DNA from 3 places in the Streptomyces sp. CNX435 genome. Region 1 is predicted to be linked to each of the others. Evidence: predicted binding sites of a transcription regulator. Region 1 holds the regulator's gene; each other region holds the start of a gene.
What was found. The regulator HrcA, encoded in region 1, represses chaperone genes, less so after heat shock. The targets are predictions, from matches to a motif close to TTNGCACTCNGNNNNNCNGAGTGCNAA.
Positions count from the first base shown of each region.

Region 2: a site for HrcA is predicted at 5,796-5,822, ahead of groES (co-chaperone GroES). Genes of this name have one in related genera too.
Region 3: a site for HrcA is predicted at 6,074-6,100, ahead of T328_RS21215 (FmdB family zinc ribbon protein). Genes of this name have one in related genera too.

Region 1 covers NZ_JCANTA010000009.1:190,163-199,951, forward strand. Annotated here, with positions in the region: gene hemW (radical SAM family heme chaperone HemW) at 1-470, shown strand, start outside; gene T328_RS17645 (DUF3097 domain-containing protein) at 514-1,338, opposite strand; gene T328_RS17650 (MBL fold metallo-hydrolase) at 1,348-2,052, opposite strand; gene hrcA (heat-inducible transcriptional repressor HrcA) at 2,194-3,219, shown strand; gene dnaJ (molecular chaperone DnaJ) at 3,220-4,353, shown strand; gene T328_RS17665 (nitronate monooxygenase) at 4,514-5,608, shown strand; gene T328_RS17670 (16S rRNA (uracil(1498)-N(3))-methyltransferase) at 5,605-6,408, shown strand; gene T328_RS17675 (S41 family peptidase) at 6,589-9,789, shown strand, end outside.
Region 2 covers NZ_JCANTA010000005.1:9,242-19,030, forward strand. Annotated here, with positions in the region: gene tsaB (tRNA (adenosine(37)-N6)-threonylcarbamoyltransferase complex dimerization subunit type 1 TsaB) at 1-473, shown strand, start outside; gene rimI (ribosomal protein S18-alanine N-acetyltransferase) at 583-1,053, shown strand; gene tsaD (tRNA (adenosine(37)-N6)-threonylcarbamoyltransferase complex transferase subunit TsaD) at 1,062-2,171, shown strand; gene T328_RS10980 (hypothetical protein) at 2,168-2,443, shown strand; gene T328_RS10985 (class I SAM-dependent methyltransferase) at 2,406-3,686, opposite strand; gene T328_RS10990 (polysaccharide deacetylase family protein) at 3,794-4,735, shown strand; gene T328_RS10995 (polysaccharide deacetylase family protein) at 4,732-5,733, shown strand; gene groES (co-chaperone GroES) at 5,971-6,279, shown strand; gene groL (chaperonin GroEL) at 6,404-8,029, shown strand; gene T328_RS11010 (SDR family NAD(P)-dependent oxidoreductase) at 8,270-9,043, opposite strand; gene T328_RS11015 (MOSC domain-containing protein) at 9,065-9,757, opposite strand.
Region 3 covers NZ_JCANTA010000012.1:203,306-213,094, forward strand. Annotated here, with positions in the region: gene galU (UTP--glucose-1-phosphate uridylyltransferase GalU) at 1-786, opposite strand, end outside; gene T328_RS21200 (5-formyltetrahydrofolate cyclo-ligase) at 817-1,431, shown strand; gene T328_RS21205 (penicillin acylase family protein) at 1,548-4,235, opposite strand; gene T328_RS21210 (potassium/proton antiporter) at 4,392-5,912, shown strand; gene T328_RS21215 (FmdB family zinc ribbon protein) at 6,111-6,506, shown strand; gene T328_RS21220 (S-methyl-5'-thioadenosine phosphorylase) at 6,537-7,385, shown strand; gene T328_RS21225 (hypothetical protein) at 7,540-8,463, shown strand; gene T328_RS21230 (MscL family protein) at 8,578-9,090, shown strand; gene T328_RS21235 (hypothetical protein) at 9,188-9,346, opposite strand; gene T328_RS21240 (P1 family peptidase) at 9,706-9,789, shown strand, end outside.

The DNA.
Region 1 (9,789 bases):
TGATGGCGGAGGAGGCGCTGTCGGCGGCGGGGATGGAGTGGTACGAGGTGTCGAACTGGGCGGCGTCGGGGGGCGGTGCGGGCGCGCGGTGCCGGCACAACGAGCTGTACTGGACGGGCGCGGACTGGTGGGGCGCGGGCCCGGGGGCGCACAGCCACGTGGGCGGGGTGCGGTGGTGGAACGTCAAGCACCCGGCGCCGTATGCGGAGGCGCTGGCGGCGGGGCGGTCGCCGGCGGCGGGGCGCGAGGTGCTGACGGCCGAGGACCGGAGGGTGGAGCGGATCCTGCTGGAGCTGCGGCTGTCGGCGGGCTGCCCGCGGTCGCTGCTGCGGCCGGCGGGGGCGGAGGCGGCTGCGCGGGCGGTAAGGGACGGGCTTCTGGAGCGCGGTCCTTACGAGGCGGGGCGGTTGGTGCTGACGCTGCGGGGCCGGCTGCTGGCGGACGCGGTGGTGCGGGACCTGGTGGACTGAGGAGCTGTTCCCCGACCCGCCCCAGACCCCCGGGCCGCCCCTCTCAGCTCGCCGGGGCCGTGACGAAGTCGATCAGCTCCTCCACCCGCCCCAGCAGCGCCGGCTCCAGGTCCCGGTACGTCCGTACCGAGCCCAGGATCCGGCGCCAGGCCGCTCCCGTGTCCGCCGGCCAGCCCAGTTCCCGGCAGATGCCCGTCTTCCAGTCCTCGCCCCGCGGGATCCGCGGCCACGCCGCGATGCCCACCGACGCGGGCTTGACCGCCTCCCAGACGTCCACGTACGGGTGACCCACCACCAGCGCGTGGTCGCTCGACACCGACTCCGCGATGCGCCACTCCTTCGTGCCCGGCACCAGGTGGTCCACCAGCACCCCCAGCCGCGCGTCCGCGTCCGGCGCGAAGGCGGCCACCACCGCCGGCAGGTCGTCCACGCCCTCCAGGTACTCCACCACCACGCCCTCGACCCGCAGGTCGTGGCCCCACACCCGCTCCACCAGCTCCGCGTCGTGGCGGCCCTCGACGTAGATGCGGCCGGCGCGGGCCACGCGCGCGGTGTGGTCGCGGACCGCGATCGAGCCGGAGGCGGACAGCAGGGGGCCCGAGGGGGCGGCGGCCCGCGGCGGCACCAGCGTCACCACCTTGCCGTCGATCATGAAGCCGGCCAGCGTCAGCGGGAACACCCGGTGCTTGCCGAAGCGGTCCTCCAGGGTCACCGTCGGGCCCTCCGCGGTCTTCTCTGTACGGATGACCGCTCCGCAGAAGCCCGTGCCCACCTCCTCCACCACGAGGTCCGGCTCCGCCGGCACCTCGGGGGCGGGCTGCCGCGGCTTCTTCCAGGGGGGCGTGAGATCGGAGTCGTAACGGCGCACGGGGCGAGACTACGACAAGCCCCGCGACAGTTCGTCCCGTTGGGCCCGTACGAAATCCGCACCCACCGCCGCGCCGTGCCCCGGGACGTAGACCGCCTCCGGTCCGCCCAGCTCCAGCAGCCGGTCCAGCGCCGCGGGCCACCGCGCCCGGTCCGCGTCCGGGCCCGCCTGCGGGGGGCCCGACTCCTCCACCAGGTCGCCGCAGAAGACGACGGCCGGCCGCCCCGGGACGTACACCGCCAGGTCGTGCGACGAATGCGCCGCGCCCAGCTCGACGAGCAGCACCTCCCGCCCGCCCCCGAGGTCCAGCGGGTACGTGCCGGACACCGCGTGCCGCGGGGTGACCAGGACGTCGACGGCCTCCGCCGCCGCGTCGGGGGACAGCCCGTGGCGTACGGCGTCCGCGCGCACCTCGTCCGCGCCCTCGCCACGCAACCGGTCGGCGATGCCCGCCGGGCCGTAGACCTCGGCCCCGGCGAAGGCGGCGGTGCCGAGCACGTGGTCGAAGTGCGGATGCGTGAGCGCGATGTGCGTCACGGGCCGGCCGAAGCGCTCGCGTACCGCCCGGCGCAGCTCCGCGCCCTCCCGCAGCGAGGCGCCCGTGTCCACCAGCAGCACGCCCGCCGATCCGGCCACCGCCCCCGCGGTCGCGTCCCAGCGGGGCAGCCGGCACCGTACGATGTCCGGCGCCGGCTCTTCCCAACCGCCACCCATGCCACGACGCTATAACGAGACCGGCCGCCTTGCCTGAGCTGCCGTACCCGGCCGTACACTGGCCCCGAACCCTGGCACTCCCCGCCGTCGAGTGCCAGCGGCGGAACGGCCGGACGGACCCCCAGTGCGGAGGTGGACAGCATGCTCAGCGAGCGTCGGCTCGAAGTGCTGCGCGCCATCGTCCAGGACTACGTCGGCACGGAGGAGCCGGTCGGCTCCAAGGCCCTCACCGAGCGGCATCATCTGGGTGTCTCCCCGGCCACGGTGCGTAACGACATGGCCGCCCTGGAGGATGAGGGGTACATCGCCCAGCCGCACACCAGCGCCGGCCGTATCCCTACTGACAAGGGCTACCGGCTGTTCGTCGACAAGCTCGCCGACGTCAAGCCGCTCAGCGCGCCTGAGCGGCGGGCCATCCAGAACTTCCTGTCCGGCGCCGTCGACCTCGACGACGTCGTCGGGCGCACGGTGCGGCTGCTGGCGCAGCTGACGCGGCAGGTGGCGGTCGTGCAGTACCCGTCGCTGACCCGCTCGACCGTGCGCCACGTCGAGCTACTCCAACTCGCCCCCGCGCGCGTGATGCTCGTTCTCATCACCGACACCGGCCGGGTCGAGCAGCGCGTGATCGACTGCGCGGCGCCGTACAGCGAGGAGTCCCTCGCCGACCTGCGAGCCCGGCTCAACAGCCGCGTCGTCGGCCGCCGCTTCGGCGACGTGCCGCGGCTGGTGGCCGACCTGGCCGACTCCTTCCCGGCGGACGACCGCGGCACGGTGCAGACCGTGCTGTCGGTGCTGCTGGAGACGCTGGTGGAGGAGACCGAGGAACGGCTGATGATCGGCGGCACCGCCAACCTCACCCGCTTCGACCACGACTTCCCGCTCACCATCCGGCCGGTGCTGGAGGCGCTGGAGGAGCAGGTGGTGCTCCTGCGGCTGCTCGGTGAGGCGAAGGAACCGGGCGTGATGGTGCGTATCGGCCATGAAAACGACCACGAGGGCCTCACCTCCACCTCGGTCGTCTCCGTCGGATACGGTTCTGGCGGCGACACCGGCGAAGCGGTCGCCAAGCTCGGCGTGGTCGGACCTACCCGCATGGACTACCCCGGAACGATGGGAGCGGTACGCGCAGTGGCACGGTACGTCGGACAGATCCTGGCGGAGTCATAAGTGGCCACGGACTACTACGCGGTCCTCGGCGTCGGACGTGACGCCTCACAGGAAGAGATCAAGAAGGCGTTCCGCCGGCTCGCGCGCGAGCTGCACCCGGACGTGAACCCGGATCCGAAGACCCAGGAGCGGTTCAAGGAGATCAACGCCGCCTACGAAGTCCTCTCGGACCCGCAGAAGAAGCAGATCTACGACCTCGGCGGCGACCCGCTGTCGCAGAACGGCGCCGCGGCGGGCGGCTTCGGCGCCGGCGGCTTCGGCAACCTCTCCGACATCATGGACGCCTTCTTCGGCACCGCGGGCCAGCGCGGGCCGCGTTCGCGCACCCGGCGCGGCCAGGACGCCATGATCCGGCTCGAAATCGAGCTGGAGGAGGCGGCGTTCGGCGGCAGCAAGGAGATCCAGGTCGACACCGCGGTCGTCTGCGGCACCTGCAACGGCGAGGGCGCGGCGCCCGGCACGTCGGCGCAGACGTGCGACATGTGCCGTGGCCGCGGCGAGGTCTCCCAGGTCACCCGCTCGTTCCTGGGCCAGGTCATGACCTCCCGGCCCTGCCCCCAGTGCCAGGGCTTCGGCACGGTGGTGCCCACGCCGTGCCCCGAGTGCGCGGGCGACGGCCGGGTGCGCTCGCGGCGCAGCCTGACGGTCAAGATCCCCGCGGGCGTCGACACCGGCACCCGCATCCAGCACGCCGGCAAGGGCGAAGTCGGCCCGGGCGGCGGCCCGGCGGGCGACCTGTACGTGGAGATCCGCGAGCTGCCGCACCCGATCTTCCAGCGCCGCGGCGACGACCTGCACTGCACGGTGACGATCCCGATGACGGCCGCCGCGCTGGGCACGAAGGTCAACCTGGAGACGCTCGACGGCCTCGAAGAGGTCGACATCCGTCCCGGTACGCAGTCGGGGCAGTCGATTCCGCTGCACCAGCGCGGCGTCACGCACCTGCGCGGCGGCGGCCGGGGCGACCTGGTCGTCCACGTCGAGGTCGAGACGCCGCAGAAGCTGGACGTCGAGCAGGAGCGGCTCCTGACCCAACTCGCCCAGCTGCGCGGCGAGGAGCGGCCCCAGGGCCAGTTCAAACCGGGCCAGCAAGGGCTGTTCTCGCGGCTGAAGGACGCCTGGAGCGGACGCTAGCCGCGGACTGGCCGACCGTTGCCGGGCCGCCGCCGTTGCGGCCCGCGCGACGGGTGCGTGTGGTGGGTGGGACGTCACCGTCCCAAGGCGCGTGAAGACGTGCGGATTCCATGATCCGGACCGGGCCGCCGGTGTCCGACCCGCATGACAGGATTGAGCCATGCCCACCGAGCTGAACGATCTGTTCACCTTCCCGATCGTGCAGGCGCCCATGGCCGGTGGCGCATCCTGCCCGCAGCTCGCCGCCGGCGTGCTGGAGGGCGGCGGCCTGGCGTTCCTCGCCGCCGGTTACAAGACGCCGGAGGCGATGTATGAGGAGATCCGCCAGCTGCGGGCCGTCACCGACCGCCCCTTCGGCGTCAACCTGTTCCTGCCCCAGCCCCCCTCCCCACCGGATCCCGCCCAGATAGAGGCGTACGCCCAGCAGTTGGCCGGCGAGGTCGAGTGGTACGGCACGGAGCTGGGCGACGCCGAGGCCGGCACGGACGACGCCTTCGACGCCAAGGTGGCCATCCTCCTCGACGAGCCGGTGGCGCTGGTCTCGTTCACCTTCGGCTGCCCCAGACCGGCCGTGCTCGACGCCTTCGCCCGCGCCGGTACGTACACCGTCGTCACCGTGACCAACGTCGTCGAGGCACGCCGGGCGCAGGCCGCCGGCGCCGACGCCGTGTGCGTGCAGGGCGTCGAGGCCGGCGGCCACCAGGGCGGCTTCCGCAACGACCCGCGTGACGACCGGGTCGGCCGCGGGCTGCTCACGCTGCTCGCCGAGGTGCTGGAGGCGGTGGACGTCCCGGTGATCGCCGCCGGCGGGCTGATGCGCGGCGGGCAGATCGCCGCCGTGCTGTCCGCCGGCGCCGCCGCCGCGCAGCTCGGCACCGCGTTCCTGGTCTGCCCCGAGTCGGGCGCCAACGCGCTGCACAAACGGGCCGTCACCGGCGGCGTGTTCACGCGTACGGAGCTGACCCGCGCCTTCTCCGGCCGCCCCGCGCGCGGGCTCGTCAACCGGTTCGTACGCGAACACGGCCCGTACGCCCCCGCCGCCTACCCGCAGGTCCACCACCTGACCTCCCCGCTGCGCGCCGCCGCCGCCCGCGCCGGCGACCCGCAGGGCATGGCGCTGTGGGCCGGCCAGGGCTACCGGCTGGCGCGTGAACTGCCCGCCGCCGAGCTGGTGGAGGTGCTGGCCCGGGAGCTGGCCGACGCGCTCAGCGGGGCGACGAAGCCCGCCGGCGAAGCCTCGGGCGGCCTGCTGTGACCGCCCCCGTGTTCGTCGCCGAGCCCGCCGTGCTGGACGCCGCCCGCCCCGGCGCGGTGCTGGCCCTGACCGGGCCGGAGGGGCGGCACGCGGTGTCCGTACGGCGGCTGCGCACCGGCGAGGACGTAGTGCTCACCGACGGCGCGGGGCGTGGCGCGTACGGCACCGTGGCCGGCGCGGAGGGCCGGGACCGGCTGCTGGTGGCGTGCGCCGAGGTGCGCGAGGAGCCCGCGCCGTGGCCGCGGTTGACCGTCGTGCAGGCCCTGCCGAAGGGCGACCGCGGCGAGCTGGCCGTGGAGATGATGACGGAGACCGGGGTGGACGCGGTGGTGCCGTGGGCGGCGTCCCGCTGCGTGACGCAGTGGCGGGCGGAGCGCGGGCGGAAGTCCCTGGCCAAGTGGCGCGCCACCGCCCGCGAGGCGGGCAAGCAGGCCCGCCGGCTGCGCTTCCCGGAAGTCGCCGGGCCGCACTCGACGAAGGAGCTGCTGCCGCTGCTGGCGGGCGCGGCGTTCGCCGCCGTGCTGCACGAGGAGGGCGCCGCGCCGCTGGCCGGTGCGGCGCTGCCGGGGCGGGGGTCGGAGTCGCGGCCGGGGTCAGGGTCGGAGTCGGAGTCGGGACCGGAGCCGGGGGAGATCGTGCTGGTGGTCGGCCCCGAGGGCGGGGTCGCGCCGGAGGAGCTGGCCGCGTTCGAGGAGGCGGGCGCCCGGGCATACCGACTGGGGCCGACCGTGCTGCGCGCCTCCACCGCCGGCACCGCGGCGGGCGCGGTGGTGCTCGCGGCGACCGGACGGTGGTCCTGACCGCCCGGATCCGGCGGTCCCGTACGCCCGGATCCGGACGTTCCGTACGCCGGCATCCGGGGCTTTCCCGGGGTGTTCGCCGGTACGACCCGGTTTGTTCCACCCGTGGACGGAATGGGTACAGGACGAACGTCACACCGCACCGCAAAGCGGTGGTGAGCGCGGCCTCCGCATGATGGGATGATCGACGTGACTCAGCCTGCGTACCTGCGATTCCCGCACCTGCACGGCGACTTGATCACCTTCACGGCAGAGGACGACGTCTGGGCCGCGCCCCTCGACGGCGGCCGCGCCTGGCGGGTGAGCGCCGACAATATGCCGGTCGACCACCCCCGCATAGCCCCCGACGGCGCGCACGTCGCCTGGACCTCCACCCGCGACGGCGCCCCCGAGGTCCTCACCGCGCCCCTCGACGGCGGCGCACCCGTGCGCCTGACGTACTGGGGCAGCGGCAAGACCTCCGTACGCGGCTGGACGCCCGACGGCGACGTGCTGGCCCTCAGCACCCACGGCCAGTACTCGCTGCGCCGCACCTGGGCGCGCGCCGTGCCGCCCGACGGCGGCCCCGCGCGCACGCTGCCGTTCGGGCCCGTGGGCGACGTCGCGTACGGGCCGGAGGGCCGCGTCGCGCTGCTCACGGCGACCATGGGCCGGGAGGCGGCGTACTGGAAGCGCTACCGCGGCGGCACCGCCGGCCGGCTCTGGCTGCGTACCGCGGCCGACGCCGAGTTCACCCGGCCCGCGGACCTCGACGCCCTCCTCGGCAACGCCGAGTGCCCGCTGTGGGCCGGCGGGCGGCTCGCGTTCCTCTCCGACCACGAGGGCACCGGCGCGCTGTACTCCGCGGACCTTGCGGACCCCGACGCCTTCGCCGCGCCGCGCCGGCACTCCACCCTCGGCGGCTTCTACGCCCGCCACGCCGCCACCGACGGCACCCGCGTCGTCTACGCCAGCGCCGGCGAACTCTGGCTCCTCGACGACCTCGACGAGGGCACCGAGCCGCGCCGCGTCGACGTCCGCCTCGGTGGCCAGCGCACCGACCTGCGCCCCCGGCCGCTGCGCGCCCGCCGCAACCTCGGCGCCGCCCGCCCCGACCACACCGGCCGCGGCAGCGCCGTCGAGATCCGCGGCACCCTGCACTGGGTGACCCACCGCGAGGGCCCCGCCCGCGCGCTGGCCGCCGAGCCGGGCGTACGGGCCCGGATGCCGCGGGTGTTCCGCGCCGAGGGCGCCGAGCACGTCGTGTGGGTGACCGACGCCGAGGGCGAGGACGCGCTGGAGTTCATCCCCGCCGCTGGCCGCGACGCCGGCGCCACGCCCCGCCGGGTGGCCGCCGGGCGCCTCGGCCGCGTCACCGGGCTGGCCGTCGCGCCGGACGGCAGCCGCGTCGCCGTCGCCGCGCACGACGGCCGGGTGCTGCTCGTCGAACGCGCCTCCGGCGAGGTGCGGGAGGTCGACGCCAGCGACCACGGCGACGTCGGCGGGCTGGTGTTCTCGCCCGACTCCGCGTGGCTGGCCTGGTCCCACCCGGGCCCGGGCGAGCTGCGGCAGCTGCGGCTGGCCACCACCGACGGGCTGGCCGTCGCCGAGGCCACGCCGCCGCGCTTCCGTGACTACTCCCCGGCGTTCACCGCCGACGGCAAGCACCTGGCGTTCCTCTCCGAGCGCGCCTTCGACCCGGTCTACGACAGCCACGTCTTCGACCTGTCGTTCCCGTACGCCTGCCGCCCGCACCTGATCACGCTCGCCGCCGAGACCCCCTCGCCGTTCGGCCCGCAGCGCCACGGCCGGGCGCCGGAGCGCGGCCCCTCCGACGACGGCGACGACACCGGCTCCGGGGACACCCCGCCGGTCACCCGCATCGACCTCGACGGCCTCGCCGACCGCATCCTGCCCTTCCCCGTCGAAGCCGCCCGCTACTCGACGCTGCGCGCCGCGGACGGCGGCCTGCTGTGGCTGGTCCACCCGCTGCGCGGCGTCCTCGGCGCCGACGCCGCCGGCCCCGACGACGACGGGCCCGCCACCCGGCTGGAGCGCTACGACCTCGGCAAGCAGCGCCTGGAGGAACTCGCCGACGACGCCGACGGCTTCACCGTCACCGGCGACGGCAAGCGGATCCTGCTGCGCACCGACGGCAAGCTGAAGGTCGTCCCCGCCGACCGCAAGGCCAGCCACGCCGACGACGGCGACGGCGACAACGTCACCGTCGACCTCACCCGCGTACGGCAGTTGCTCGACCCGGCCGCGGAGTGGCGGCAGATGTACGACGAGGCCGGCCGGCTGATGCGCGACCACTTCTGGCGCGCCGACCTCGGCGGCGTCGACTGGGACGGCGTGCTGGAACGCTACCGTCCGGTGCTGGCACGCGTCGCCACCCACGACGACCTCGTCGACCTGCTGTGGGAGGTGCAGGGCGAGCTGGGCACGTCGCACGCGTACGTCGTCCCCCCGGGCGGCAGCACTCCCATGGGCGCGCCGGAGCGACGGCAGGGGCTCCTCGGCGCCGACGTCTCCCGGGCGGACGACGGCCGTTGGCGCGTCGAGCGGATACTGCCGTCCGAGACCTCCGACCCCGACGCCCGCTCCCCGCTGGCCGCGCCGGGCGCGGCCGTCCGGCCCGGCGACGCGATCGTCGCCGTCGACGGCCGGCCGGTGGACCCGCTGGCCGGGCCCGCGCCGCTGCTGGTGGGCTCGGCGGGCAAGCCGGTCGAGCTGAGCGTGCTGCCCGCCGACGGCGGCGACGTGCGCTACGCCGTGATCGTCCCCATCGCCGACGAGGAGCCGCTGCGCTACCACGCCTGGGTCGCCGGCCGACGCGCCTATGTAGGAGAAGCGTCCGACGGCCGCCTCGGCTACCTCCACGTACCCGACATGCAGGGCCCCGGCTGGGCGCAGCTCCACCGCGACCTGCGCGTCGAGGTCGCCCGCGAGGGCCTGGTCGTCGACCTCCGCGACAACCGCGGCGGGCATACCTCGCAGCTCGTCGTGGAGAAGCTGGCGCGGCGCATCGTCGGCTGGGACGCGGGCCGCGGCATACGGCCCGTCAGCTATCCGATGGACGCCCCGCGCGGGCCGGTGGTCGCCGTGGCCAACGAGTTCTCCGGCTCCGACGGCGACATCGTCAGCGCCGCGATCAGAGCGCTGGGCATCGGCCCGATCGTCGGGCGGCGCACCTGGGGCGGGGTCGTCGGCATCGACAGCCGGTACCGGTTGGTCGACGGCACGCTGGTGACGCAGCCGAAGTACGCCTTCTGGCTGGAGGGCCCGGGCTGGGGCGTGGAGAACCACGGCGTCGAGCCGGACGTGGACGTGCAGCTGACCCCGGAGGACTGGGCGCAGGGGCGCGACCCGCAGCTGGAGACGGCGGTGCGGCTGGCGCTG
Region 2 (9,789 bases), on a different contig from region 1:
GCATGACGCTGGGCATCCCCGTGTACGGGGTCTGCACGCTGGACGGCATCGCCTACGCCGCCGCGCGCGACGGCCTCGGTGACGTCGGCGGCGCCGGTGGCGCGGACGGCGTGGACGGCGTGGACGGCATCGAGGGCCCGTTCGTCGTGGCCACCGACGCCCGCCGCAAGGAGGTGTACTGGGCCCGCTACGCGGACGCCCGCACCCGCCTCACCGAGCCGGCCGTCGACCGGCCCGCCGCCGTCGCCGAGCAGGTCGCCGGGCTGCCCGCCGCCGGGGCGGGCGCGGAGCTGTACCCCGGCGTCTTCCCCGACGCCCGCCCGCCGGCGCACCAGCGCGCCGCCGCCCTCGCCGCGCTGGCCGCCGAGCGGCTCGCGGCGGGCGGCGCCGGGCTGCTGCCGCCCCGCCCGCTGTACCTGCGCCGGCCGGACGCGCAGGTCCCGGCCGCGTACAAGGCGGTCACCCCGCGATGACCGCGAGCACGACCCCGTACCCGATCCCGCGCGAGGCGCAGTGCGAGACCTCGTGCGAGACGCCGTGCGAGGCCCCGCGCGAGACCCCGTACGAGAGCGGCCCCCGCCCATGAACGCCGTCTCCCTGCGCGAGATGCGGTGGTGGGACATCGACCCCGTGCTCGCCCTCGAACGGGACACCTTCCCCGAAGACGCCTGGTCCCCCGCCATGTTCTGGTCCGAGCTGGCCTACGCCCGCGGCCCCGGCGCCACCCGCGCCTACGTCGTCGCCGAGGACGCCGCCGGCCGCGTCGTCGGCTACGGCGGCCTCGCCGCCGCCGACGGCACCGGCGACGTCCAGACCATCGCCGCCGCCCGCGACCACTGGGGCACCGGCCTCGGCCCCCGCCTGCTGGAGGCCCTGCTCGCCGCCGCCCGCCGCTTCGGCTGCCGCGAGGTGCTGCTGGAGGTGCGCGTCGACAACGGCCGCGCCCAGCGCCTCTACGAGCGCCACGGCTTCGCCGCGATCGGCGTCCGGCGCGGCTACTACCAGCCCGGAAACGTAGACGCGCTCGTCATGCGCCGTACCGAGAAAGAGTGACGCCCCCCATGGCTGACGAACCCCTGGTGCTCGGCATCGAGACGTCCTGCGACGAGACCGGCGTCGGGATCGTCCGCGGGCACACGCTGCTCGCCGACGCCATCGCGTCCAGCGTCGACGCGCACGCCCGCTTCGGCGGCGTGGTGCCCGAGGTGGCGAGCCGGGCGCACCTGGAGGCGATGGTGCCGACCATCGAGCGGGCGCTGCGCGACGCCGGGGTCGCGGCCCGCGACCTGGACGCGGTCGCGGTGACGGCGGGGCCCGGGCTCTCGGGGGCGCTGCTGGTCGGGGTGGCGGCGGCCAAGGCGTACGCGTATGCGCTCGGCAAGCCGCTCTACGGCGTGAACCACCTCGCCTCGCACATCGCCGTCGACCAGCTCGAACACGGCGCGCTGCCCGAGCCGACGATGGCCCTGCTCGTCTCCGGCGGCCACTCCTCGCTGCTGCTGTCCGCCGACATCACCTCGGACGTACGCCCCCTCGGCGCGACCATCGACGACGCGGCGGGCGAGGCGTTCGACAAGGTCGCCCGCGTGCTGGGACTCGGCTTCCCGGGCGGCCCGTTCATCGACAAGGCGGCGCGCGACGGCGACCCGGCCGCGATCCGCTTCCCGCGCGGCCTGACGGGCCCGCGCGACCCGCTGTACGACTTCTCCTTCTCCGGTCTGAAGACCTCCGTCGCCCGCTGGGTGGAGGCCAGGCGCGCGGCGGGGGAGGAGGTGCCGGTGGCGGATGTGGCGGCGTCGTTCCAGGAGTCGGTCGCGGACGTGCTGACGCGCAAGGCGGTACGGGCCTGCCGGGACAGCGGCGTCGGCCACCTGATGATCGGCGGCGGCGTGGCGGCGAACTCGCGGCTGCGGGCGATGGCGCAGCGGCGCTGCGAGGACGCGGGGATCGTGCTGCGGGTGCCGCGGATGAAGCTCTGTACGGATAACGGCGCGATGGTCGCGGCGCTGGGCGCGGAGATGGTGGCGCGGGGGCGGGCGGTGTCGGACTGGGAGCTGTCGGCGGACTCGTCGCTGCCGGTGACGGAGACGCACGTACCGGGGCGCGAGCACGGGCACGACCACGACCACGATCACGTGCACGAACTGGCGAAGGAGAATCTCTACTCGTGACCGTCGCGTTGATGTGGGAGGCCAAGGCGGTGCCGGGCCGGGCCGCCGAACTGCTGGCGTGGGCCCGCGCGCAGGCGCTGCCGGCCGAGCCGCTGCGCCGCGAGACGTTCACCGCGCCGGGCGAGCGGGTGCTCGTCATCACCTGGTGGGACGCGCTCTACGACGCGGAGCTGCCCGAGCTGCCGGCCCCCGACGACGCCGGGCTGCTGGCCCGCCCGGCGCACCGCTGGCGGTTCACGTCGCTGGGCCCGGACGGCCCAGCAGCACCGTAGGGGCGCCGGCGACGCGGGTCAGGAAGACGGTGCAGGACACCGCGGGCGGGCCGCTGAGCTTCAGCTTCCGCCGCAGCTCCGCGGGCTCCACGGCGGAGCCGCGCTTCTTGACCGTGACGCTGCCGACGCCGCGTTCGCGCAGCAGGGCGCGGAGCTTCTTGACGCTGAAGGGGAGCACGTCGGTGATCTCGTACGCGGTGGCGTACGGGGTCGGCGCCAGGTCGTCCGCCGTGACATAGGCGATGGTCGGGTCCAGCAGCCGCCCGCCGACCTGCGCCGCCACCTCGGCGACGAGGTGGGCGCGGATGACGGCGCCGTCCGGCTCGTACAGGTAGCGCCCGACGGGCCCGGGCGCCGGGTCGGGCAGGCCGCGGCCGGTGAGCGTGACGCCGGCGGGCAGCAGGGTCGCGCGCCGGGCGCCGGGGGAGATGGCGGCAAGGGAGACGGCGGCAGGGGAGACGGTCGCAGGGGAGACGGCGTCACGGGAGACGGCGTCGGGGGCAGCGCCGAACCAGAGCACGGCCTCCTTCACGTCGCCGGCGTCGGAGACCCATTCCGCCTCGGCGGCGTCCGGCACCGCCTCGTGCGGGATGCCGGGGGCGACCTTCAGCGCGGCGTGCGAGACGCGGCCGGCGACCTCGACGGCCCAGGAGAGCGGCGGCGAGTACGCCTCGGGGTCGAAGACCCGCCCGCGCCCGGCACCCCCTCCGATCCGGCGAGCCGGATCGACGAATACCGCGTCATACCCGGAGATGTCCACGTCCCCGACCTCCGCGCACCGTACGTCGACCAGCTCCGCGAGCCCCAGCGCCGCCGCGTTGGCCCGCGCGGCGGCTGCCGCCGCCGGGTGCCGGTCGACGGCGAGCACGGCGATCCCGGCCCGCGCCAGCGCCACCGCGTCGCCGCCGATGCCGCAGCACAGGTCGGCCACCCGGCCGACGCCGAGCGCCGCGAACCGGGCCGCGCGGTGCGCCGCCACCGTCGTACGGGTCGCCTGCTCGACGCCGTCGGGGGTGAAGTACATCCGCTCCGCGTCCGCCCCGAACTTCGCCGCCGCCCGCTGCCGCAGCCGGGCCTGCCCGAGCGCGGCGGAGACCAGCGGGGCGGGGTGGTCGCGGCGGAGCCGGGTGGCGAGGGCCAGTTCGTCGGCGGGGTCGTGGTCGCGCAGCTCGGCGAGGAGGGCCTGGCCTTCGGGGGCGAGGAGGGCGGCGAGGGGGTCGTCGGAGGCGTCGGGGCCGTGCATGCGCCCATTGTTCCGCCATGCGGGCTCCCGTGCGGCGTGGCGGCGTGACACTCCGGTCCGCGCTGGGAGGATGCGGGCTTAGGAAACTAATACGACAAAAGGGTAAAATGCTCTCACGTCCAACCCTCCGCGCGGGCCTCCTCGCCCTGTCCGCCACCGCCCTCCTCGCCACCACCCTCCTCACCTCCGCCTGCTCCTCCGGGACCGCGGGCCGCCCCGCCGACCACCCCCGCCCCCTCACCCAGGACGCCAAGCCCGCCGTCGCCGGCGGCCTCGCCGCCGCCCCCGCCCGCGCGCTCGCCCGCACCGCGCGGCACCAGCAGCGCGTCCACGCCCGGCGGCTCGCCGCCGCGCGCACCTGGGGCTTGACCGGCGTCCCGCTGCTGCCGCCCGCCCCGCCGCGTACCAAGCCCGCGCTCGCCACCGAACCCGGTTTCGAGACCGACGCCGGCGGCCCCGGCCTGCCGCCCGTCATCACCAGGGTCCCGACCGACGACCGGGTGATCTTCCTGACCATCGACGACGGCTACCGCAAGGACCCCGAGCTGCTGCGCATGCTGCGCGAACTGGACATCCCCGTCAGCGCCTTCCTCGCCGACGAGGCCGCGAACGACGACTACGCCTACTTCCGCGCCCTACGCGACCTCGGCACCACCGTCAACAACCACACCCTCCACCACCCCAACCTGCGCGAACTGCCCTACGCGGCGCAGCGCGAGGAGATCTGCGGCCAACAGCGCGTCCTGAAGCGCGAGATGGGCGCCACCCCGCGGATCTTCCGTCCGCCGTACGGCAACTACAACGGCGACACCCTGCGCGCGGCGAAGGACTGCGGCATCGACCTCGTACCGCTGTGGCAGCAGGAGGCGTTCCCCGGCCGCTGGACGCACTCCCGCGCGGACACCGCGTTCCACCCCGGCGATATCGTGCTCACCCACTTCGAAGGCCCTTCAGAATTCGGCGGCACGATGGCCGATGTCCTCCGTACGGTGCTCCGTAAGGCGAACGACGAGGGCTTCGCCGTTGCCCGGTTGGAGGACTACGTATGAGGCGCAGCCGCGCCGGCCGCCGGCGGTTGTCCGCCGCCGCGATAGCCGCCCTCTGTCTGCTGGCGCTCACCGCCTGCGCGGACGCCGCCCGGCCGACGGAGGAGTGGTTCCCGGAGAGCGCCGGCGAGTCCGGGAACGTGCCCGACGCGGCGGCGGACGGGGGCGCGCGGCCGGACGGCAAGCCGGGCGCGCGGCACGCGGGGCGTACGCCGCGCGCGCTGCCCGGCGACGGAGGCGCCGGAGGCGAAGCAGGCGGCCGGGAAGGCGAGGCCGGCCGGGACGCCGGGGCCGATCGCGCCGCCGCCCCCGGGGCGTACCGCCGCTGGGGCCTCGACCGCCCCCTCGACCCGCCGCCCGAGCCGCCCGTGAGCCGTCCGGTGCGGCCGGAACGCTCCGGGCCGCCGGCCGTGGTGGACCGGGTGCCGACGCGGGACAAGGTCGTCTTCCTCACGATCGACGACGGCTGGGAGAAGGACCCGGAGCTGATCGACATGGCGGCGGACCTGCGGCTGCCGCTCAGCATGTTCCTTTCGGACTCCGCAGTCCGGGGAGGTGCGGGCGAGGGCTACGGGTACTTCGACGAACTGCGGCGCGTCGGCGGCTCCGTCCACGGCCACACCCTCACCCACCCCGACCTCACCGCCCTGCCGTACGCCGCGCAGCGCCACCAGATCTGCGGCCAGCAGCAGCGCGTCGCGGACCGCTTCGGCGTCCGCCCGACGCTCTTCCGCCCGCCCTACGGCGAGTACGACGCGGCGACGCTGCGGGCCGCCGCCTCCTGCGGCGTACGGGCGATGCCGCTGTGGCGGGTGGAGATGAAGGCCGGCGGGCTGGAGTACCGCAGCGGCGACCGGCTGCGCCCCGGCGACATCGTGCTGGCGCACTTCCGGGGGCCGGACCAGCAGGGCGGGCGGACGATGACGGACGTGCTGGCGGAGCTGGTGCGGGAGATCCAGCGGCAGGGGTTCACGGTTGCCCGGCTGGAGGATTACCTGTGACGCGGGCGGGGGTGCGGCGCGTACCGACGTACGGTCGGACGGTGGGCGGTGCGGGTGGCAATCTGGCACTCGGCTTGACCGAGTGCTAAAGGGCGGCATAACCTCGGCTCTGGCACTCCCCGAGGGAGAGTGCCAACACAGCGACGAGGCGGATCCGGCACCCGCGACGACGGATCCTCCAGGGTCGCCACCCCAGACATTCAACCCCGCGAGATCTCCGAAGGGGGAGGTCGGATCGTGACGACCGCCAGCACCAAGGTTGCCATCAAGCCGCTTGAGGACCGCATCGTGGTCCAGCCGCTCGACGCCGAGGAGACCACGGCCTCGGGCCTGGTCATCCCGGACACCGCCAAGGAGAAGCCCCAGGAGGGCGTCGTCCTGGCCGTCGGCCCGGGCCGATTCGAGGACGGCAACCGGCTGCCGCTCGACGTCTCCGTCGGTGACGTCGTTCTCTACAGCAAGTACGGCGGGACCGAGGTGAAGTACAACAACGAGGACTACCTCGTCCTCTCTGCCCGCGACGTGCTCGCGATCATCGAGAAGTAACGGGGCGCTCCCGCTTCTTCCGCAACCCAGGCCGCGCCCCGGATCCGTTCGCCGAGCAGGACATATCGAAACGGGCCGGGGCGTCGGCGCTCCCTACGGCGCCCTTTGAGAGGACCCACGTTTCATGGCGAAGACTCTGAAGTTCGACGAGGACGCCCGCCGCGCTCTGGAGCGCGGTGTGGACAAGCTCGCCGACACCGTGAAGGTGACGATCGGCCCCCGCGGCCGCAATGTCGTCATCGACAAGAAGTTCGGCGCCCCGACCATCACCAACGACGGCGTGACCATCGCCCGTGAGATCGAGGTCGAGGACCCGTACGAGAACCTCGGCGTGCAGTTGGTGAAGGAGGTGGCGACCAAGACCAACGACATCGCGGGCGACGGCACCACCACCGCCACCGTGCTGGCCCAGGCGCTGGTCCGCGAGGGCCTGCGCAACGTGGCCGCCGGCGCCTCCCCCTCCGCGCTCAAGCGCGGCATCGACGCCGCCGTCGCGGCCATCTCCGACGAGCTGCTGAAGGCCGCCAGCCCGATCGACTCCAAGTCCGACATCGCCGCGGTCGCCGCGCTGTCCGCCCAGGACGAGCAGGTGGGCCAGCTCATCGGCGAGGCCATGGACAAGGTCGGCAAGGACGGGGTCATCACCGTCGAGGAGTCCAACACCTTCGGCCTGGAGCTGGACTTCACCGAGGGCATGGCCTTCGACAAGGGCTACCTGTCGCACTACATGGTGACCGACCAGGACCGTATGGAGGCGGTGCTGGAGGACCCGTACATCCTCATCCACCAGGGCAAGATCTCCTCCATCCAGGACCTGCTGCCGCTGCTGGAGAAGGTCATGCAGGCGGGCTCGGCGAAGCCGCTGCTGATCGTCGCCGAGGACGTGGAGGGCGAGGCGCTGTCCACCCTCGTCGTCAACAAGATCCGCGGCACCTTCAACTCCGTCGCGGTCAAGGCCCCCGGCTTCGGCGACCGCCGCAAGGCGATGCTCGGCGACATGGCCACCCTCACCGGCGGCACCGTGGTCTCCGAGGAGGTCGGCCTCAAACTGGACCAGGTGGGCCTGGAGGTGCTGGGCACCGCGCGCCGCGTCGTCGTCACCAAGGACGACACGACGATCGTCGACGGCGCCGGGAAGTCCGACGAGGTCGCCGGCCGGATCGCGCAGATCAAGGCCGAGATCGACGCCACGGACTCCGACTGGGACCGCGAGAAGCTGCAGGAGCGGCTGGCGAAGCTGGCCGGCGGCGTGTGCGTCATCCGGGTCGGCGCGGCCACCGAGGTCGAGCTGAAGGAGAAGAAGCACCGCCTGGAGGACGCGATCTCCGCCACCCGCGCGGCGGTCGAGGAGGGCATCGTCTCCGGCGGCGGCTCGGCGCTCGTGCACGCCGCGAAGGTGCTGGAGGGCGGCCTGGACCTCACCGGCGACGAGGCCACCGGCGTGGCGGTCGTGCGCCGCGCGGTGGTCGAGCCGCTGCGGTGGATCGCGGAGAACGCGGGCCTGGAGGGGTACGTCATCACCTCCAAGGTCGCCGAGCTGACGGCGGGTCAGGGCTTCAACGCCGCCACCGGCGAGTACGGGGACCTGGTGAAGGCCGGCGTCATCGACCCGGTGAAGGTGACCCGCTCGGCGCTGGAGAACGCGGCGTCGATCGCCTCGCTGCTGCTGACCACGGAGAGCGCCGTGGTGGAGAAGCCGGAGCCGGAGGAGGACCAGGGCCACAGCCACGGCCACGGTCACTCGCACTGACCTCTGGTCGGAGCCGCGGGTCACGGACCCGGGCATGGTGCACGTCAGGGCGCCGTCCCCGTACGAGTGCGTACGGGGACGGCGCCCTGCGGCGTGTGTGTGGGCGCGACCGCCCGGCCTACGGCCGGAGGTCGGGGCCCGCCGTGGCGGAGCCGCGCGGTGCGGGGGTCTCGGGGGTCTTGGGGGTCTCGGGGGTGGAGCCCCCGAGCTTCGGGACGGGACGGGGCTCTCTCCCGCCGGTCACCGGGGTCCGTACTTGCGCCCGGCGCCGGAGGAGACCCGGCCGAGCAGGCCGCGGGGCACCAGCTTCGCCGCCCCCATCAGCGCCTTGTACCGCGGGTCCGGGATCGACAGCGTCCGCCCCCTCCTCAGGTCCCGTAGCCCCTCCGCCACCACCCGGTCCGCGTCCAGCCACATCCACCCCGGGATGTTGTCCGTCCCCATCCCCGCCCGCTCGTGGAACTCCGTCCGTACGAGCCCCGGGCACAGCGCCATCAGCCGCACCCCGCTGCCCGCCAGGTCGCGCGCCACGCCCTGCGTGAACTGCACGACCCACGACTTGCTCGCCCCGTACGTCCCGCGCGGCACGAACGCCGCCACCGACGCGACGTTGACCACCGCCCCGCGCGACCGCTCCCGCATCGCCGCCGCCGCGGCCGTCGTCAGCCGCAGCACCGCCTCGCAGTGCACCTTCAGCATCGTCAGCTCGTCTGCGAGCGTCACCTGCAGAAAGCGCCCCTTCAGCCCGAAGCCCGCGTTGTTGACCAGCAGGTCGACCGGCCGGTCCGCGTCCCCGAGGCGCTTCTCCACCGCCGTGATGCCCTCCTCCGTGGCCAGGTCCGCGGGCAGCGCGGACGCCTCGATGCCGTGCCGTTCGTGCAGCTCGGCGGCCTGCTCCCGCAGCCGCTCCGCCGTTCTGGCGACGAGCACCAGGTCGTGTCCGGAGGCGGCCAGGCGGCGCGCGAAGGCGGCGCCGAGGCCGGCCGTCGAACCCGTAATCAGCGCAGTGGTCATGTCGGCACGCTAGCGGGCCGCTCAGTGCCCGGGTATGCCCTCTGCCCCCGCCGCGCGGGCCGCCGCCTTGCGGGCCTTCTTCAGGGACTCCGGATGCAGCGCGTCGGCGGCGGCGAGGAGCCGGGGCAGCAGCTCCCGCTCCAGGGTGTGCGCGCGGAACCAGAAGGCGGCCGTCACCTCGTGGTCCGGGCGGTGCTCGACGCGGACCTCGTCCCCCGCGCGTATCTCCCCGGGCTCGACGACCCGCAGGTACGCGCCCGCCCGCGCCGCCTGCGTGAAGCGCTTGACCCAGCCCCGCTCGCCGAGCCAGCCGGCGAACGTACTGCAGGGGATGCGCGAGCTGGTGACCTCCAGCAGCAGGTCGGGGCCGATCCGCCAGCGCTCGCCGATGCGCGCGCCGCAGACGTCGACGCCGGCGGTGGTCAGGTTCTCGCCGAAGACGCCGTTCGGCAGCTGGCGGCCGAGTTCGGCGCCCCAGACGTCGAGGTCTTCGCGCGCGAACGCGTACACCGCCTGGTACGTGCCCCCGTGGTGGCGCAGGTCGCCGATGACGTCGCCGACGAGGCCGCTGCCGCCGACGCCCTCGGGGCCGGGCTCCTCGACGCGCACGGGCCCGTCGGCCGGCCGTTTGTCGATGCCGGTGACGAAGTCGGGGGCGTCGGTGATCTCGGGGGCGGTCTGCGGGCGGGCGAGGTTCACGGAGAGCACCTGCATGCCCCCGACGGTAACCGGCCCCTCTGACAACG
Region 3 (9,789 bases), on a different contig from region 1:
GTACCGCCGGCCCTTGAACACCACGCCGTACACCGGGCTCTGCAGCTCCGCTTCCGTCGCCAGCCGCTGCAGCGCGTCGGTGAGCTGGATCTCGTTCCCCCGGCCGGGCTCCGTCGTGCGCAGCACGTCGAAGATCGCGGGGTCGAGGACGTAGCGCCCGATGACCGCGTAGTTGCTGGGGGCGTCGGCGGCGGAGGGCTTCTCCACGAGGTTCGTCACGCGTACGACGTCGCTGTCCGCGGTGGTCTGCACGGCCGCGCAGCCGTAGAGGTGGATCTGCTCCGGGTCGACCTCCATCAGCGCGATGACGCTGCCGCCGTGGTCGGCCTGGGCCCGCACCATGCGGGCCAGCAGCGGGTCGCGCGGGTCGATGAGATCGTCGCCGAGGAGGACGGCGAACGGCTGGTCGCCGACGTGCTCGGCGGCGCACAGCACCGCGTGGCCGAGGCCGCGCGGGTCACCCTGGCGGACGTAGTGGATGTTCGCCAGGTCGTTGGACTCCGCGACCTTGGCCAGGCGTCTGTCGTCGCCCTTCCTACGGAGAGCCTCTTCCAGCTCGTAGTTGCGGTCGAAGTGGTCTTCGAGCGGTCGCTTGTTCCGCCCGGTGATCATGAGAACGTCGGTGAGTCCGGCCGAAACGGCCTCCTCGACGACGTACTGGATCGCGGGCTTGTCGACCACGGGCAGCATCTCTTTCGGCGTCGCCTTGGTCGCCGGCAAGAAGCGGGTCCCGAGGCCGGCGGCCGGGATGACAGCCTTGGTGATCCGAGTACGCGATGAATCCATGTTCAGCACCATAAGGGTAGGTACGGACAAGTGGGCAGCGACCAGGCCGGAAAGGCGGCGTTGCGCCGCACCCTACTCGCGGCGCGGGCCGCCGTGCCGCGGGATGAGGCGGAGGCGGCGGGGCGGCGGCTGGCCCGGCGGGCGCTGGAGCTGCCGGAGCTGGCACAGGCGCGGACGGTGGCGGCGTACGTGTCGGTGGGGCGCGAGCCGGCCACGCGGGAGCTGCTGGAGGAGCTGCGAGGGCGCGGGACGGCGGTGCTGCTGCCGGTGCTGCTGGCGGACGGCGACCTGGACTGGGCGGAGTACGGCGGCCCGGACGCACTGCGGGCCGCGGGGCGCGGGCTGCTGGAGCCGGCCGGGGCGCGGCTGGGTCCCGCGGCGGTGCGGGGGGCGCAGGCGGTGCTGCTGCCGGGGCTCGCGGTGGACGGCCGGGGGATGCGGCTGGGGCGGGGCGGCGGGTCGTACGACCGGGTGCTGGCGCGGCTCGCGGGGGGCGGGGGCGACGGGCACGACGGGGGCGGGGTCGCCCTCGTCGTGCTGCTCTACGACGGCGAGGTGCTCGACCGCGTACCCGCCGAGCCCCACGACCGCCCCGTGACCGCCGCCGTCACGCCCTCCGCGGTGCACCGCTTCCCGCGGCCGTAGGCGGGTTCGCGCAGCCGCGGCCCGGCGGCCACCGTCCCGTACGCACGTCACCGCCCGCCTCACCGCGCACGTCCCGCCACGTCCCGCCGACGTCCCGCCGACGTCCCGTACGGCCGTCACGGCGACAGCGTCATCGTGTCCTCCGCCGCTTCCTCGACCGCCTTGTCGCTGAACGGCCACTCGTACAGCTCGCCCTTCGCCCACGCCGTCGTCTGGTCCGTGTAGTGCGGGTGGAAGGCGTGCCCCGAGGCGCCGGAGAGGTTGACCCAGCCGGAGCCGTCGAAGTCCGCCAGGTCCACCACCATCCGCATCGACGGCACCCACAGCACGTCGTATCCGCCCGCCGCGTTCCAGCCGGTGGCGTTGACGGCGGCCTCGCCGCCGCTGAGGTTCCACGGGCCGCGGTTCAGCAGCCACTGCACGATGCCGGGCCCCTCGGTGCCCAGCGTCTGGTTGCGCAGGATCAGTTGGTGCAGACGGCCCCAGGACCAGGTGTCGATGTCCTTGTTCAGCTCGGCGGTCAGCTCCCAGCGGGCGTCGATCATGGCGTGCTCAAGGAGTTCGTCGCGGTTCCCGTCGCGGAGCTTGCCGTCGCTGCCGGTGGTCTTCCACCAGCGGTTGTCCTCGTCCTTGAGGATGGTCCGTACGACCTCGAACCACCGGTCCCCGCCGTCCGGCTGGGCGGCGTCCGCGTCGCGCTCACCGCACTCGCGCACGGTGGGGGGGCCGTCCGGGTCGGCCGCCGGGTTGGCGGGGGGCACGTTCAGGCACTCACCGTCCGGGCGCAGCTCCTTGGGCATCTTGTCGCCGAAGGCGAGCTTGAGGACGTTGCGCCAGACGGCGTTGAAGTACGCGGCGGCGGAGGAGTCGGTGTCCTGGCTGTAGTCCCAGTCCTTCAGCAGGTCCTGGGCCTCGCGGACCATCGGGTCGTCGATCTTGATCTTCAGCAGCAGCGGGGTGAGCAGCTCGGCGATCTCGCTGTGGTTGTCGAGCTGCATGGTGCGCATGTCGTCCGGGGAGATCTTCCCGCCGTCCTTGATCTTCTCCTCGATCATGTCGGCTATGCGCTGGCTGCGGGTGCCGTAGCCGGGGTCGGTGGTGATCAGGTACGGATAGTCGTTCTCGTTCACGACGGCCTGGTTGGCGGTGACGACGTACCCGCGTGCGGGATTGAGTTCCCAGGGCAGCTCGTCGAAGGGGATGTACTCGTCCCAGGAGTACGCCGGGTCCCAGCCGGGCGCGGGCAGGCTGCCGTCGCCGCTGCCGCGCCGCGGGATCTTGCCGGGCGCCTGGTAGCCGATGTTGCCCTCGGTGTCGGCGTAGACGAGGTTCTGCGAGGGCACGGCGAAGTCGCGGGCGGCGTTCCGGAACTCCCCGAAGTCCGCGGCCCTGTTGATGCCGAAGACGGCGTCCATGGTGTTGGACGGTTCCAGGGCGGTCCAGCGCAGCGAGACGGCGTAGCCGTCGCCGCGGTCGGGCGCGGAGTTGCCCACGGGGGCTTTCTTGCCGACTTCGGCGAGTTCGTCGCCGCGGTCGGAGACTACGGGTCCGTTGCGTGTGGTGCGTACGGTGATGCGCTTGTCCTCGCCGTCCGCGACCTTGATCAGCTCCTCGCGGGTGCCGAACTCGTGCGACTCGCCTTTGTACAGATAACCGTCGTCCTCGACCTTCTCCAGATATAGGTCGGCGACGTCGGCGCCGAGGTTGGTCAGCCCCCAGGAGATGTCGGCGTTGTGGCCCACGACGATCCCCGGCATGCCGGAGAAGGAGAAGCCGCTGACCTCGTACGGGCAGTCGTCGCTGATCCTCGTGCACTGCAGGCCCATCTGGTACCAGACGGAGGGCAGCTGCGCGGACAGGTGGGGGTCGTTGGCGAGCAGCGGTTTCTCCGTGGTGGTCAGGTCGCCGGAGACCACCCAGGAGTTGGAGCCGATGCCGCTGCCGCTGGGGCCGAGGAGGGCGGGTATGTCGTCCATGGTCTCCGCCAGCGCGCCCATCTGGGTGCTGAGGCCCTGCGCGGCGGAGCTGTACGTGTTCTGGGCGCCCTCGGGGTCGTAGCCGTCCTCGGTGGCGGAGCCGCCCTCCACGATGGGCTTGTTGCGCTTGTACGGGTACGGGGGGTAGAGGTCGGCGATCTCGTCCTCGTCGAAGCGCTGGGAGAGCAGCGAGCGGTCGATCTCGTCCTCGACGTTGGCCCGCAGGTCCCATGCCATCGCCTTCAGCCAGGCGACGGAGTCGACCGGGGTCCACTCCTCCGGCTCGTAGTCGTTGACGAACCCCAGGGCGGCGTACTCCACGGACAGGGCGGAGCCGCTGTGGTCCGCGAGGTAGGCGTTGACCCCGTCGGCGTACGCCCGCAGGTACTTCTTCGTCTCCGCCGACAGCTCCTCGTCGTACTCCTTCTGCGCCACCTCCCGCCAGCCCAGCGTGCGCAGGAACTCGTCGGTCTCGACCTGGTCCGCGCCGAACATCTCCGCCAGCCGGCCCGACGTCATGTGCCGGCGGACGTCCATCTCCCAGAAGCGGTCCTGCGCGTGCACGAAGCCCTGGGCCCGGAAGAGGTCCTCGGCCGAGTCCCCGTAGAGCGTCGGCACGCCGCGGGCGTCGCGCTTGACCGTGACCGGCGAGCCCAGGCCGGGCAGCTTGAGCGACCCGGTGGTCTGCGGGAAGGAGTCACGCACCGTGCTGACCGTCCAGAACGCGGCGGCACCCAGACCCAGCACGAGCGCGGCGGCGAGTCCGATCGCGACGAAGATGAGGCGGCGCCTCTTGCCTGCCGTGCGGCCGTTCTCGTTGACGGGCATGCCTGTCCTTCTGGAGCCAGCGGAGCATTGCTGGAGCAACCTTAGGCGCCCGGTCAAGGGGCTCCGAACGGCCCCTGGACTGTCCCCCGAAGCAGCAGACGGACGGACACTCCGGGTAAATTCTCAGTCAAGCACGCAACGACGAGAGGGAGAAAGCTGTCAGTCGAAGAACTCAACAAGCTCGCGCTCGTCGCCGCCCTGGTTCTGCTGGTCGCGGTCGCGGCCGTCCGGCTCGCCTCCCGCAGCGGCCTGCCCAGCCTCCTGCTGTACATGGGCATCGGCATCATGGTCGGCGAGGACGGGCTGTTCGGCTACGCCTTCAACGACCCGGAACTGACCCAGGTCCTCGGCTACGCGGCCCTCGCGCTGATCCTCGCGGAGGGCGGCCTCAGTACGAAGTGGAGTGAGATCAAACCCTCGCTGCCGGCTGCCGCCGTCCTGTCCACCGTGGGCGTCGCGACGAGCGTCGGGGTGACGGCCACCGGCGCGCACTACCTCGTCGGCCTGGAGTGGAAGCAGGCGCTCATCATGGGCGCCGTCGTCTCCTCCACGGACGCCGCGGCGGTGTTCTCAGTACTGAGGAGGGTGCCGCTGCCCAAGCGGGTCATGGGCGTGATGGAGGCCGAGTCCGGGTTCAACGACGCCCCCGTGGTCATCCTGGTCGTCGCCTTCTCCACCACGGGGCACGTGGAGAGCTGGTACGTGCTCCTCGGCGAGATCGTGCTGGAGCTGGCCATCGGGGCGGCGCTGGGGCTGGCGATCGGCTGGCTGGGCTCGTTCGCGCTGCGGCACGTGGCACTGCCGGCCTCCGGCCTGTACCCGATCGCGGTGATGGCCCTGGCCATAGTGGCGTACTCCGTCGGCGCCCTGGCGCACGGCAGCGGCTTCCTGGCCGTCTATCTGGCGGCGATGGTCCTGGGGAACGCGAAGCTGCCGCACTGGTCGGCCACCCGCGGCTTCGCCGACGGGGTGGGCTGGCTGGCGCAGATCGGGATGTTCGTGCTGCTCGGGCTGCTGGTGACGCCGCACGAGCTGGGCGACGACATCCTGCCGGCGGTGGTCGTGGGGCTGGTGCTGACGATGGTGGCGCGGCCGGCCTCGGTGATCGTGAGCCTGCTGCCGTTCCGCGTCTCGTGGCGCGAGCAGGCGCTGATGTCGTGGGCGGGGCTGCGCGGCGCGGTGCCGATCGTCCTGGCGACCATCCCGATGGTGAACCACGTCCCCGACTCCGGACGCGTCTTCAATATCGTTTTCGTGCTCGTCATCGTCTACACGGTGGTGCAGGGGCCGACGCTGCCGCTGATGGCGCGGTGGCTGCGGCTCGGGGAGGGGGACGCGGCGTACGACCTGGGCATCGAGTCGGCGCCGCTGGAACGGGTGCGGGGGCACCTGCTGTCGCTGTCGGTGCCGGAGCGCTCGCGGATGCACGGGGTGGAGGTCGGGGAGCTGCGGCTGCCGCCGGGGGCGGCGGTGACGCTGGTGGTGCGGGACGAGGCGAGCTTCGTGCCGTCGCCGACGGACATCCTGCGGCGGGGGGACGAGCTGCTGGTGGTGGCCACGGACGAGGTGCGGGACGCGGCGGAGCAGCGGCTGCGGGACGTGGGGCGGGGCGGCAAGCTGGCGCGGTGGCTGGGCGGGAACGAGCGGGGAGGCGGGCTGGGCGGGGGGACGCGGTAGGGGGTGGCGCTCGGTACCGCCGGGGTGGAATTCGTACGAACAGTTATCTCTGTCTGCTACGGCCCCGCGGAGAGCCAGGGGACGATCACGTTCCGTGGCGGTGGCCTCCCGTACCCGCCTCGGTGGACTGACGGGCGGGAATGCTGCATGATGAAGCGTCGTTAGCACTCAACAGTTGAGAGTGCCAGGAGGAAGCACGTGCCGACCTACCAGTACCAGTGCACCGAGTGCGGCGAGGGCCTCGAAGCGGTGCAGAAGTTCACCGACGATGCGCTGACGGTGTGCCCCGCCTGCCAGGGGCGGCTGCGCAAGGTGTTCTCCGCGGTCGGTGTCGTCTTCAAGGGCTCCGGGTTCTACCGGACGGACAGCCGCAGCGGCTCGGGGGCGGGCTCCGGATCGGGCGGGTCCGGGTCGGGGTCGGGGTCGGGTGAGAAGAAGAGCTCGGAATCGTCGACTTCGTCCTCTTCTTCGTCGTCCTCCTCGTCGTCGTCGTCGAATTCTTCTTCCTCCTCTCCCTCTTCGGGTTCGTCCACTTCCTCCTCGTCGTCGTCCTCGTCGCCGTCCAAGTCGTCCAGCGGTACGTCCGCGGCCTGAGCCGCCGAGCCCTGCGGCTATCGTTGCGGAATGGCTGACGCAGTGGCAGAGCAGGCAGAGATAGGCGTCATCGGGGGCTCCGGGTTCTACTCGTTCCTCGAGGACGTCACGGAGATCGCCGTCGAGACACCGTACGGACCACCGAGTGACTCTCTTTTCCTCGGCGAGATCGCGGGGCGCCGCGTGGCATTCCTCCCCCGGCACGGCCGCAAGCACCATCTGCCGCCGCACCTCATCAACTACCGCGCCAACCTGTGGGCGTTGCGCTCGCTGGGCGTACGGCAGGTGCTGGGGCCGTGCGCCGTTGGCGGGCTGCAGCCGGAGCACGGGCCGGGCACGCTACTCGTACCGGATCAGTTCGTGGACCGTACGAAGTCGCGCGCGCAGACGTACTACGACGGCGTGCAACTGCCCGACGGTGCCACGCCGAACGTCGTGCACGTGAGCCTCGCCGACCCGTACTGCACGACAGGGCGCCGGGCCGCACTGAAGGCCGCGCACGAGAGCGGCTGGGAGGCGGTCGACGGGGGGACGCTCGTCGTGGTGGAGGGGCCGCGGTTCTCCACCCGGGCCGAGTCGTTGTGGCACCGGGCACAGGGGTGGGCCGTGGTCGGGATGACCGGGCACCCGGAGGCGGTGCTGGCCCGCGAACTGGAGCTTTGCTACACGTCGATGACGCTGGTGACGGACCTCGACGCGGGCGCCGAGACGGGCGAGGGAGTCTCCCACGAGGAGGTGCTCGAAGTCTTCGCGGCGAACGTGGGGCGGCTGCGGGACGTCCTCTTCGACGCGGTGGGGCGGCTGCCGGGGGCGGCGGACCGGGACTGTCTGTGCGCGGGGGCGCTGGCGGGCATGGACCCGGGGATCGAGCTGCCGTAGGGGCGGGTGGCGTTGCCCCGGGCGGTGTCGCTCGGGGCGATGTTGTCCACAACCGGGGAGTTATCCACAGGCCGGAGCGGGGCGGGCGGGGATCGGGCAGAGTTGAGGGCGTCACGGAACGCGATCGACTCGTCACGTACAGGTGGTGACCGCCATGTCTGCCCTGCCCCGCACTCTGCCCGGCCCTTCTCCGGCCTTCCCCTCCGCCCCGCGCGCCCGCTCCGGCGCCGGCCCGACCATGGGCCCCGGTATCGGCTCCGGTATCGGCCCCGGTGTCGGCCCCGGCTTGCGGTACGGCGAGGGCGACACCGGGGACAACGGCCCGGGTGGGGCGGCGACTTCGGGCGGTGGCGGCGGAGTCACGGCGGGGCCGGGACCGTTGCCGCGTGGGGCGCCGCCGCCGCGCGGGGTGCCGGAGTTCGAGCCGTTGCGGCCGGCGCGCGGTGCCCGGCTGCGCCGGGCAGTGGCGGGCCGCCGCCGGCTGCTGGCCGCCGTGCTCGCGATGGCGGCGGCAGCGCTGGCCGCGGCGCCGCACAGCGACGCGGAGAGCCCGCCGTCCGCCGCCGCGCCGGACGGCTCCGAGGCCGGCGCCCCCGCTGAGGCCGCTGACGCGACCTTCGAAGAGCGAGGCGGAGGCGGCGCCGGCCGGGCCGCAGGCGGCGAGGTGCGGGCGCCGGTGCGGATCGCGGACGCCGGGGTGGTCGGGCTGCTGGAGCCGGGCGACGTGGTGGACGTGCTGGCCGTCGGCACCGAGGACGGCCAGCCGGCATCGGTCGTGGCGCGGGCGGCCCGGGTGGCGGAGATCCCGGGGGCGGCCGAGACGTCGCATGCGGAGCAGCCACGGGCGGATGCGTCGGAGGGTGCGGAGACGGGGGGCCCGGCGGAAGCGACAGAGCCGATAGAGGCGCCGGACGGGCTGGAAATCCCGGAGGCTGCGGAGGTGCAATCGCCCTCGGGGGCAGCGGGATTGACCAGTTGGGACGGCGGAACGCTGGTGGTGCTGTCCGTGCCGCGGGCGACGGCCGCGGCGCTCGCCGGGACAGCGGCCGACCGGCAGCTGGCGGTGACACTGCAATGACGACGGCTGCGCGGACCGTCACCGGCCCGAGTGGAAGGATTGGACAATCCTTCCGTATCTCTGCCATACCTTGCTGGGTCGGCCGGCCCGTCGAGAGTGAAGCGAGGAAGGGCATTGAGCACGCAGGGCGCCGGGAGCACCTCGGGCAATCAGGGCGTCATCGCCGGGTTCAAGCAGTTCCTGACACGCGGGAACGTGATGGAACTCGCGGTCGCCGTCGTCGTCGGCGCCGCGTTCACGAATATTGTCAACGCGGTCGTGAAGGGCGTCATCAACCCCGTCGTCGGGATCTTCGGCTCGAAGAATCTCGACAAGTACCACTCGTGCTTCAGCGACGTCTGCACGACCAGCCCGGAGGGCGAGGTCACCGAGGGCGTCGCGATCCTCTGGGGCCCGGTGCTGAGCGCCACGCTGACGTTCGTGATGACCGCGGCCGTCGTGTACTTCGCGATGATCCTGCCGATGAACAAGCTCCGGGAGCGGCAGGCGGCGAAGGCGCCGGCGGAGGAGACGCCCGTGGAGGCCACGGAGGTCGAGCTGCTGACGCAGATCCGCGACGAGTTGGTGGCCCAGCGGAACGGCTCCTCGCCGAGCGTCGACGCCGGGACGTTGCCGACGCAGAAGTAGGGCGTCGCAGCGGGGGACCCGGCAGCGGCGGGGGCCGGGCAGCGGCTGGGCCGCCGGCGTGCGGGCCTGGCGCAGGCCCGCGCGGGCCCGATCGGCGTCAGATGTGGTGCGGCGGCTTCTCGTCGAGGAAGCGGGCCAGGTCGGCGGCGCTCCCCTCGGCGGCGGGCCGCTCCCCCCAGCCCTCGTCGGTGTCGTCCCGGCTCTGCTGCGTCAGCGGGTCGTCGAAGACGAGCGGGTTTTCGGGCTCGGAACTCATACGCCCCAGGGTACGCGGCGCCGCAGCGCCCCGCCGCGCGGGCAGGGCCGGGCACCGGCGCCCGGCGCCGGCGCGGTCGGCCTCGGACGGGCTGAGGTCCGGTGGTCCGGTGGGGCGGGGTAGCGGACGAGCGGCGTGGGTCCGGTGCCGGAGGTGAGTACCCCGGGCCGGGAGAGAGCCGCGACGGGCTTTACCCCAAACTCTCTAGAGAGTTTGGGGTAAAGCACCAAACTCTCAGCCCCGCCTGCGAAGCCCGCGGACCGGCCTGCGGCCCTGGCACGGCGGTCGCCCTGAGTCCGGGTGCGCAGTCGGGCTCGGGTGCGGTCGAGGGGGCGCGGATGGCGGTTAGGGTGCGTCGCATGGGCGTGGACGGGATCACGGATGTGGCGGGGGTGCGCGTCGGGCACGCGTCCCGGGCCGGGGACGGGTGGCTGACCGGGACG